Regions from separate parts of the Martinezella lusitana genome, predicted to be linked through region 1. Evidence: predicted binding sites of a transcription regulator. Region 1 holds the regulator's gene; the other holds the start of a gene.
The links. Region 1 encodes PhoB, which activates phosphate uptake and scavenging genes when phosphate is short. Its sites were predicted from a motif close to TGTCATNNANCTGTCAT; they were not measured.
Positions count from the first base shown of each region.

Region 1 (5,391 bases):
GGCGCAGTAATCCGCCCCAATCAACGGGCGCTGGATTTAAGCCGACTTTTTGACGCGAGCAGCGCGCACGGATTCTGCAGCGCGTTCGATGCGGGCAATGCCTTCGCGCGCTTCCTCTGCGGTCACCACCAGTGGCGGCAGCAAACGGATAACGTTATCGCCAGCCGGCACGCCCAGCATATGCTCCGCGCGGATCGCCTGCAGCAGCTCCGCCTGCGGAATGGCGGCCTTGATACCCATCATCAGGCCCTCACCACGGATATCCTCAATGATATCGGGGAAACGATCCTGAAGCGAGGCGAGGCCCTGACGGAACACCAGGGTGATGTCGCGCACATGTTCGAGGAAGCCGTCTGCCAGCACGATATCGAGCACGGCATTGCCGACTGCCATGGCGAGCGGATTGCCGCCATAGGTCGAGCCGTGTGTGCCAGCCTTCATACCCGATGCCGCTTCGGCGGTTGCCAGGCACGCGCCGAGCGGAAAGCCGCCGCCGATGCCCTTGGCCACGGCCATGATGTCAGGCGTAATGCCAGCCCACTCATGGGCAAAGAGCTTGCCGGTACGGCCAACGCCGCACTGGACTTCGTCAAGGATCAGAAGCAGGCCATGCTCATCGCAGAGCTGGCGCAGGCCGCGCATGAATTCATTGGTCGCCGGGCGAATGCCGCCCTCGCCCTGCACGGGCTCGATGAGGATGGCGGCCGTCGCATCGGTGATGACAGCGCGCACGGCGTCAAGATCGCCGAAGGGCACCTGGTCAAAGCCCGGCGCCTTGGGGCCGAAGCCTTCGAGATACTTCTCCTGGCCGCCCGCGGCGATCGTCGCGATCGTGCGGCCATGGAACGCACCTTCGAATGTGATGATATGGAATTTCTCGGGATGACCCTTGGAGAACTGGTAACGCCGCGCCGTCTTGATTGCGCATTCCAGCGCCTCGGCACCGGAATTGGTGAAGAACACCTTGTCGGCGAAGGTGGCTTCCGTCAGGCGCTTCGACAGCTTCTCCTGGCCTGGCACCTCATAGAGGTTCGACAGATGCCAGACCTTGTCGGCCTGCGCCTTCAACTCCGCAACCAGATGGGGATGCGCATGGCCAAGCGAATTCACCGCGACGCCGGCGGCGAAATCGAGATAGCGCTCGCCGGTCTCCGTGAACAGCCATACACCCTCTCCTCGCTCAAACCGCAGCGGGGCGCGCATATAGGTGTCATAAAGCGGCGCGGTTTCAGCCATGGCGCATGTCTCCTCGATCACAACCTTTAGGGCCAATCGTTTCCTTCAAGTGAAACGGGCCCGGAAAAATCAAAAATGCCGCCTTGCGGCGGCGTGGGTACTATTGATGTTTTGCACCGCGATGTCAACAAAACAGGCAATTTCGCGGACGCAGCAGAGCGCCCCTCGGCGAGAGGTATGTCTCTAGTTGCTAATATTGCAAAAATGCCACGCTTGCACAAGCAAGTTGGGGAAAACCCCGAAATCGATTCCCCAGGAATCATGCGACTCTTGTCACGGAGTCAGCCTCACACTAGGTTAAATCTCAATTACTAGACTGCATGCGGCGGAACTAGTCACCACAATTTTTTAAGCGTTTCGTGCCTCGATCCCATCTGAGGCAATGGTGAAGGATTCTGCCATCGGAAACGCGACAGCGGAGACAGGGCATGAATTGGACAGACGAACGCGTCGAGAAGCTGAAGAAGCTGTGGTCCGAGGGTTTGAGCGCGAGCCAGATCGCGGCACAGCTCGGTGGTGTCAGCCGTAACGCCGTCATCGGCAAGGTACATCGCTTGAGCCTGCCGGGCCGAGCGAAGGCAGGCGGCACGGCAACTGCGGCCCGGGCACAGAAGCGCAACACTTCGGCGCCGCGCGCACCGAACTACGCCTCGCGCGTTGCAACCCGCACGGTTACCCGTCAGCAGGGCGCAACGATGCTCAAGGAAGAAGTCGAGATCGATACGGTCAACGAGATCGAATATCGTCCGGCCTCCAATGTGGTCGTTCCGATCTCGCGCCGCCTCGGTCTAACGGAACTTACCGAACGCACCTGCAAGTGGCCGGTCGGCGATCCGCTGAAGGATGATTTCCACTTCTGCGGCAATGATAGCCCGGATGCATCGCCCTATTGCGGCTACCATCAGCGCCTGGCCTACCAGCCGGTGCATGAACGGCGCCGGCCTGCGGCTCAACCGCGCGGCTGAGATGCCTTATAGCTGAATGAAAGAAACGGGCCGAAAGGCCCGTTTTCTGTTTCCGCCGCTATGTTGGATGGCTGACCGGTTTCCCGCTCAGGCTTCCATGGAATAACCCGCGCCGCGAACGGTGCGGATGACATCCTGCATATTGGAGAAGTTCAGCGCCTTGCGCAGGCGTCCGACATGGACGTCGACAGTGCGTTCGTCGACATAGATGTCATGTCCCCAGACACCGTCGAGGAGTTGCGACCGCGAGAAGACGCGGCTCGGCGAAGCCATCAGGAATTCCAGCAGGCGGAATTCCGTCGGCCCCAACCGCACTTCGCGGCTCTTGCGGTGGACGCGATGGGTCTCGCGGTCCAGTTCGATATCGCCACAGCGCAGAACCGTGGAGAGGACCTCCGGACGGGCACGGCGCAGCATCGCCTTGACGCGAGCCATCAGCTCCGGCGTCGAGAACGGCTTGACGACATAATCGTCGGCGCCGGTGGAAAGGCCGCGTACGCGCTCGCTTTCCTCGCCGCGGGCGGTGAGCATGATGATCGGCAGGCGCTCCGTTTCCGGCCGCATGCGCAGCCGGCGGCAGAGCTCGATACCCGACACGCCGGGGAGCATCCAGTCAAGGATCAGAAGATCGGGGATGCGCTCCTGGAGGCGAAGTTCGGCTTCGTCTCCTCTCAGAATGGTATCGACCTCGAAGCCTTCGGCCTCCAGATTGTAGCGCAGCAGAACGCTGAGCGCTTCTTCGTCTTCTACAACAGCAACTCTCGGAACCATGTGTCTCTGGTCTCCTTTCTTGGCGTCTTCGTTATTCCGTCAGCGCACCGACGGTGTTGGCGGTATCGTCTTTCGGGCGCTCGCCCTCGGGCTGGCTGCCGGTCGCCATGTAATAGATCGTCTCGGCGATGTTGGTGGCATGGTCGCCGATGCGCTCGATGTTCTTGGCGCAGAAGAGAAGATGCGTGCAGGTGGTGATGTTGCGCGGATCTTCCATCATGTAGGTCAGCATCTCGCGGAAGAGCGAGGTGTACATCGCGTCGATTTCCTCGTCGCGCTCACGGATCGACACGGCCTTGTCTGGCGAACGGGTCGTGTAGACGTCGAGTACTTCCTTGAGCTGGCTGAGCGCCAGTTCGGAAAGATGCTCAATACCCCGCGCCAGGCTGCGCGGAACGCCGGTGCCCTGCACGGCGATGACGCGCTTGGCGGTGTTCTTGCCGAGGTCGCCAACGCGCTCCAGATCGGCGGCGATGCGAATGGAGCCCATGATTTCGCGCAGGTCGGCGGCCATCGGCTGCCGGCGAGCAATGGTGACGATTGCCTTGTCGCCGACTTCGCGTTCGGCATGGTCGAGGACGACGTCGTCGGAGATGACCTTTTGCGCAAGAGCAACATCGCCGTGCACCAGCGCGCGGACGCTGTCGCTGACCATCTGCTCCGCCAGGCCGCCCATTTCGGCAATGCGGCGCGTCAGGAACTTCAGGTCTTCGTCGTAGGCAGAGAGAATGTGAGTAGAGACCATTTTTCTATCCTCAGGGTGAAACTTGTGATGGTAGCCGCGCGCGGGACATCATCAACCAAAACGGCCCATGATGTAATCCTGCGTGCGGAAATCGTCGGGATTAGTGAACATCTTATCGGTATCGTTCTCCTCGACCAAATGGCCGAGGTGAAACATTGCGGTGCGTTGCGAGACACGGGCTGCCTGCTGCATGGAATGCGTCACGATGACGATCGTGAAGTTTTCCCGCAGCTCGTGAATCAGTTCCTCGACCTTGGCCGTGGCGATGGGATCGAGCGCCGAGCACGGCTCGTCCATGAGAATGACTTCCGGGCTGACGGCGACGGCACGAGCGATGCAGAGGCGCTGTTGCTGGCCGCCGGACAGACTGGTTCCGGCTTCCTGCAGCCGATCCTTCACCTCGCCCCAGAGACCGGCCTTCTGCAGGCTGGTTTCGACGATATGATCGAGATCGGCCTTGGAGCGGTGAAGCCCGTGAATGCGCGGGCCATAAGCGACGTTCTCGTAGATCGACTTCGGGAAGGGATTGGGCTTCTGGAACACCATGCCGACGCGGGCGCGCAGCTCCACGACGTCGATGGCGCTGTCATAGACATCCTGATCGTCGAGCGTGATCTTGCCGGTGACGCGGCAGGTGTCGATCGTGTCATTCATGCGGTTCAAGCAGCGCAGGAAGGTGGACTTGCCGCAGCCGGACGGGCCGATCAGCGCGGTGACCGTATTGACGCGGATGTTCAGGTCCACACCGAACAGCGCGCGCTTGTCACCATAATAGACCGAGACATCGTGACCGATCATCTTGTAGGGGATCGTCGTCATCTTCCTGGCCAATGCCTTCTCGCCTGCGGCTTCCGTCATCATGTTCATTCCGTCTTCTCCCTCTACCAGCGCCGCTCGAAGCGACGACGCAGCAGGATGGCCCCGATGTTCATCGCAACAAGGAAGAAGAGCAGGACGATAATGGCCCCGGAGGTTCGCTCGACAAAGGCGCGTTCGGCTTCGCTCGCCCACATGTAGATCTGCACCGGCAGGGCCGTCGCCGGATCGAGCGGCGACGTCGGATAATTGGCGACAAAGGCGACCATGCCGATCAAGAGCAGCGGCGCGGTTTCGCCGAGCGCATGCGCCAGCCCGAGGATCGTGCCGGTCAGGATGCCGGGCATGGCCAGCGGCAGGACATGGTGGAACACCACCTGCATCCGCGAGGCGCCAAGGCCTAGCGCCGCACTTCGGATCGATGGCGGCACCGCCCGCAACGCCGAACGCGTGGCGATGATGATCATCGGCAGCGTCATCAGGCTGAGCACCAGTCCTCCAACCAGCGAGGCCGAACGCGGCAGGCCCATGACGTTGATGAACACCGAAAGGCCAAGCAGGCCGTAGACGATCGACGGCACGGCGGCGAGATTGTTGATGTTGACCTCGATCAGATCCGTCAGCCGGTTCTTCGGCGCGAATTCCTCGAGATAGATCGAGGCGGCGACGCCGACCGGCAATGCCAGCACCAGCACGGTCAGCATCAGATAGAGCGAACCGATCAGCGCGACGCCGAGGCCGGCGGCTTCCGGACGACTGGAATTGCCCGACAGGAAAAGGCCGCTATTGAACGCCTTATGGAGCGCGCCGCTGGCGGTAAGCTGCTTCATCCAGCCGAGCTGCCTGTCGGAGACCTTG
Region 1 is NZ_CP050308.1:3,055,428-3,060,818, reverse strand. It holds gene HB780_RS28485 (aspartate aminotransferase family protein) at 37-1,236, opposite strand; gene HB780_RS28480 (GcrA family cell cycle regulator) at 1,665-2,201, shown strand; gene phoB (phosphate regulon transcriptional regulator PhoB) at 2,289-2,972, opposite strand; gene phoU (phosphate signaling complex protein PhoU) at 3,004-3,717, opposite strand; gene pstB (phosphate ABC transporter ATP-binding protein PstB) at 3,769-4,584, opposite strand; gene pstA (phosphate ABC transporter permease PstA) at 4,599-5,391, opposite strand, start outside.

Region 2 (5,391 bases), on a different replicon from region 1:
TCACGACCTGCAATTTTCCATTGCTCTGCACCGAGCGGAAATTAGCGGGCGGAACCGCGTCGATGGCGTCCACCTGCCCGCTCGCCAGGGCGCCGAGACGAACCGAGGCTTCCGGCAAGTATTTGAAATCGATCTCATTGAAATGAGCCGGCCCCTTGTGGGCGGCATAGCCGGGGCCCCAGTTGTAATCGGCACGCCGGGTCAGCTTGCTGCCGTTGCCCTTCACGAAACTATCGAGGACATAGGCACCGGAGCCGATAACGGTATTGGTCGTGCTTGTCGCCTTTTGCAGATAGGTCGGAGACTGGATCCCGAGATAGGGCAGGCTAAGGCCCTGCAGCAGCGGCGCGAAAGACTGACGATAGCTGATCACGACAGTATTTGCGTTCGGCGCCTCGATCTTGTCGATCGGACCGAGCAACGACTTAGCGTAGCTAGAGGTCGTCTTCGGATCGAGGATACGATCGAAATTATACTTCACCGCCGCCGCATCGAGCGGCGTGCCATCGCTGAAGGTCACACCCGGCCTCAGATGAAATGTATAGACCGTGTTGTCGCCATTGATTTCCCAACGCTCGGCCAGCCAGGGCGTGAAGCTGTTGTCCTCGGCCTGACCGACCAGCGAGTCGACGATATTGCGGGTGATGACCGCGGTAATCGAGCTGCCGGTGATCGACGGGTCGATAATGGCTGTGTCCGTCCCAAGACCAACCTTGAGGATACCGCCATCAACCGGCTTGGCGCCCTCGGACGCCGCCCAGGCATGTGCACCGGCGAGCGAAAGGAAAGACAAGGCAACGACCGCGCGGACGCTGCTTCTTAGCGAAACTCCAAAGACTGCACGCCCCATATTCTAAGCCCCGATACTGGAAACGATCGAAATTGACCGGCCCTGCCAGCGTGCAAAGTTGCGACGCATCGGCAATCCCGTGCTTAGAATATTGTCTATAAAATTAGTGGACTAAAGGTATTCTGGTTCGTTTGACGCGACGTTCGAAAAATACCGTTTCAAACTTATACCGGTCATCCCTCCGCCGAGGGCCATCCGGCATCGAGCTTTAGGCAACGCGCTCGAAGCGGGTGCGGATATGTTCGATGTAATGCTGGCCGGGCGAAGCCGCCTTGACCATGGCGAGAGCGGCCTTTTCAGGAACGCCGGCAAACAGGCGCTCCTCGCCATTTTTGAAGCGAATATAGAGACGTCCGTCCTCGGGGTGGAAAGCGACGGATTTAATGATTTTCGATGAAACTGGAAACTCTTTCATGGTGACCTCTTCTTTGAAGCGGTTATCCCACGAAAACCCCAACATCGAGTGAAGTGACCTAGTTAAAGAAGAGTAGTCTGCAACCATCAGTTTTTATCGAATGGCGGAAGCGATCTCCGGCGACGTTGTATCACCCTCCCCCAAGGCCCGTTGCATCAGCACAGTATCGACCCATCGGCCAAGCTTGAAACCGGCGGATTTGAACGTTCCTATGGGCTGGAACCCCATGCGGCGATGGAGTGCGAGCGAGCCTGCATTGCCGCTGTTGCCGATGACGGCCAGCATCTGTCGCCATGGTCCCTTTTCACAGCGGACAATGAGTTCCTGAAGAAGCGCGCTGCCGACGCCCCGGCCGCCGAGACCATCCGCGACATAGACCGAATCCTCGATTGAGAAACGATAGGCAGGACGAGGCCGATAGGCGGTCGCATAGCTGTAGCCGACGATCTCGCCATTCAATTCGGCAACGAGATAGGGCAACCCCGTGCCGAGCACGGCGGCGCGACGCAAACGAAGTTCGTCGACCGACGGCGGCACCTCCTCAAATGTCGCCAATCCATAGAGAACATGGTGGGTATAGATATCGCGTATAGCCCCCATATCCTCATCACTGGCATCGCGAATGACGGGCCGATCCCGCTGAATGGACATGTCTCGGTCTTTCAAAGTCTGCCCGCTTTCCATTGCGCCATCTCTTCTCAGCAAGCCGTTGTCTTTAACGACGCCGCATCATGGAGAATGACGGACCATAGATGAAGCTTTTGTCGATTATGCTTCGCATAAGGAAAACTTTGCCTATCCACTAACCCAGTATCGCACCGAAACCTTGTCGGACGGTCGTTTGAACATGTCGAGCCACTCGACCGCGCGCAGGCAGCAGTTGGGGAAAAAACCGAATGAAACTCTTGCCGTGGCGCTCAGACTCCGGCGATCTTAAATCTTTGCGCGCCGCACTGTCACAAAACTGTCGTATATTCTCATTTCTCAGCATACATAGATGGATCGGTTGATTCAGTCGTCGTCGCCTCTTTCCAGCGAGAGGCAAGAATTGACGAAGGGCCAGTCGGTCTTGCCGCGAGGAATTCGTTTCAAGTCGTGGCTTTCGAATGGAATGTCCGGCATGGGGATCGAGGAGGATCCCCGCCGGAAATTAGGGCCGGGCGTGGTCTGCGCCTGTCGGGACACTTGGGAGGAAACATGTCCGTACGTTTTATTTGCGCCTCAGCTGCGGCGATCGCCATCTCGCTTTCCATGACATCGAACGCATTTGCGCTGACCGAGCTGCAATGGTGGCACGCCATGTCGGGCGCCAACAACGAGGTCGTCGAGCAACTCGCCAAGGAGTTCAACGAGAGCCAGACGAATTACAAGATCGTGCCTGTTTTCAAGGGCACCTATCCGGAAGCGTTGAATGCCGGCATCGCCGCGTTCCGAGCCAAGCAGGCTCCGGCGATCCTCCAGGTCTTTGATGCCGGCAGCGGCGTGATGATGGGGGCCGAAGGCGCGATCATGCCGGCAGCCGACGTGCTGAAGAAGGGCGGCTATACGTTCGACAAGTCGCTGTATCTGCCTGGTATCGTCTCCTACTATTCCAGGCCTGACGGCACGATGCTGTCGTTTCCCTACAACTCCTCCTCGCCGATCCTTTATTATAACAAGGACACCTTCAAGAAGGCTGGGCTCGACCCGGAAAGCCCGCCGAAGACCTGGTCCGATGTCTTCGACGCCGCCAAAAAGATCAAGTCGAGCGGTGCATCGGCCTGCGGTTTCACCTCCACCTGGCTCACCTGGATCCAGACCGAGAACTTTGCCGCCTGGAACAATGTCGCCTATGGCAGCAATGAAAACGGACTCGGCGGCACAGACGTCAAACTCGAATTCAATTCGCCACTTTTCGTGAAGCATTTCCAGGCGATTGCCGATCTCGCCAAGGACGGCACCTTCCGCTATGGCGGCCGCACATCAGAGGCCAAGCAGCTCTTCACCTCGGGCGAATGCGGCATCCTGACGGAATCCTCCGGCGGTCTCGGTGACATCGTCAAGAGCGGCATGAATTACGGCATCGGACAGCTCCCCTACGACGAAGGCGAAGGCCGGCCGCAGAATACCATCCCTGGCGGGGCCAGCCTTTGGGTTTTCGGGGGCAAGAGCGATACCGAATACAAGGGCATTGCCGAATTCTTCCACTTCCTCTCGCAGACCAAGATCCAGGCGCGCCTGCATCAGGTCTCCGGCTACTTGCCGGTGACGATGGCTGCCTATGAAGAGACGAAGAAGTCCGGCTTCTATGACAAGAATCCTGGTCGCGAAACGCCGATCCTGCAGATGCTGGGCAAGGCGCCGACCGCCAACTCCAAGGGCGTGCGCCTCGTCAACCTGCCGCAGGTACGCGACATCATGAACGAGGAGTTCGAGGCGATGCTGGCCGGCAAGCAGGACGCGAAAACGGCGCTCGATAAAGCCGTCGAGCGCGGCAACGCCGCCATCCAGCAGGCCATTGGCAATTGACGCATTGATGCGGTCCGGCCCGCAGCTGTTATGGCTGCGGGCAATTTCCCTGCCCTAGGAGATCGCTGTGCAGCGCGTTGTCTTTCCCAACAAGATCCTTCCCTATCTCCTTGTCGCTCCGCAGATCATCCTGACGGTGGTCTTCTTTTTCTGGCCGGCGAGCCAGGCGCTATACCAGTCGATGCAGCGCGAAGACCCCTTCGGGCTGAAGAGCAGCTTTGTGGGGCTCGCCAATTTCCGCGCTGTACTGTCCGACGAGACCTATCTGCATTCCCTACAGGTGACGGTGATCTTCAGTGTATCGACGGCGCTACTATCGATGATCGTCGCGCTCGCACTTGCGACGGCCGCCGACAAGGTGGTGCGCGGCCAGACCCTGTATCGCACGCTGCTGATCTGGCCCTATGCGGTCGCGCCCGCCGTGGCCGGCATGCTCTGGCTCTTCATGTTCAATCCGGCGATGGGTACCCTCGCCTATATTCTCCGCCGCAACGGCTTTGCCTGGGATCCGCTTTTGAACGGCGATCAGGCGATGGTGCTGGTGATCGTTGCCGCCGCCTGGAAGCAGATCAGCTACAACTTCCTGTTCTTCGTTGCCGGTCTGCAGGCAATCCCGAAATCGCTGCTCGAAGCCGCCTCCATTGATGGCGCGCGCGGCAGCAGGCGCTTCTGGACCATCGTCTTTCCTCTGCTGGCGCCGACGACCTTTTTCCTGCTGGTGGTCAACACGGTCTACGCCTTCTTCGACACCTTCGGCATCATCCATGCCGTCACCGGCGGCGGACCGGCCAAGGCGACGGAGACCCTCGTCTACAAGGTCTACAATGACGGTTTCGTCAATCTCAACCTCGGTTCGTCGGCGGCACAGTCGGTGATCCTGATGGTGATCGTCATCGCGCTCACCGCGTTCCAGTTCCGCTTCGTCGAGAAGCGTGTGCACTATGCGTGAGGTGAACCGATGATCGAAAAACGTCCCGTTGCCAATCTCGTCGGCCATCTGATGCTGATCATCGGCATCATCATCGTCGCCTTCCCGATCTATTATACGTTCGTCGCCTCGACGATGACGTCAGCCGAAATTCTGCGGCCGCCGATCTCGCTGCTGCCCGGCGGTCATTTTGTCGAGAATTATGGGGAGGCGCTCTCCGGCGGCGTCGAGCGCGTGGTCGGCGTCAGCCTGCCGCGCATGCTATGGAACACGTTTGTCGTGGCCGTCGTCATCGCCGTCGGCAAGATCGCGATCTCCTTCCTGTCAGCCTTCGCTATCGTCTTCTTCCGCTTCCCATTGCGCATGGTGTTCTTCTGGATGATCTTCGTGACGCTGATGCTGCCGGTCGAGGTCCGCATCCTGCCGACATACAAGGTCATCGTCGATCTCGGCATGATCGACACCTATGCCGGCCTGACCCTGCCGCTGATGGCATCGGCAACGGCCACCTTCCTGTTCCGGCAATTCTTCCTAACTGTTCCGGGCGAACTGCTGGAAGCCGCCCGCATCGACAATGCCGGACCTTTCCGTTTCATGCGCGATATCCTGCTGCCGTTGTCGAAGACCAATATCGCCGCCCTGTTCGTGATCCTCTTCATCTATGGCTGGACGCAATATCTGTGGCCGCTG
Region 2 is NZ_CP050307.1:724,516-729,906, reverse strand. It holds gene HB780_RS06435 (ABC transporter substrate-binding protein) at 1-850, opposite strand, end outside; gene HB780_RS06430 (KTSC domain-containing protein) at 1,059-1,265, opposite strand; gene HB780_RS06425 (GNAT family N-acetyltransferase) at 1,359-1,949, opposite strand; gene ugpB (sn-glycerol-3-phosphate ABC transporter substrate-binding protein UgpB) at 2,463-3,773, shown strand; gene ugpA (sn-glycerol-3-phosphate ABC transporter permease UgpA) at 3,841-4,722, shown strand; gene ugpE (sn-glycerol-3-phosphate ABC transporter permease UgpE) at 4,732-5,391, shown strand, end outside.
Region 2: ugpB (sn-glycerol-3-phosphate ABC transporter substrate-binding protein UgpB) is a predicted target of PhoB. The motif match lies at 2,220-2,236, and genes of this name have one in related genera.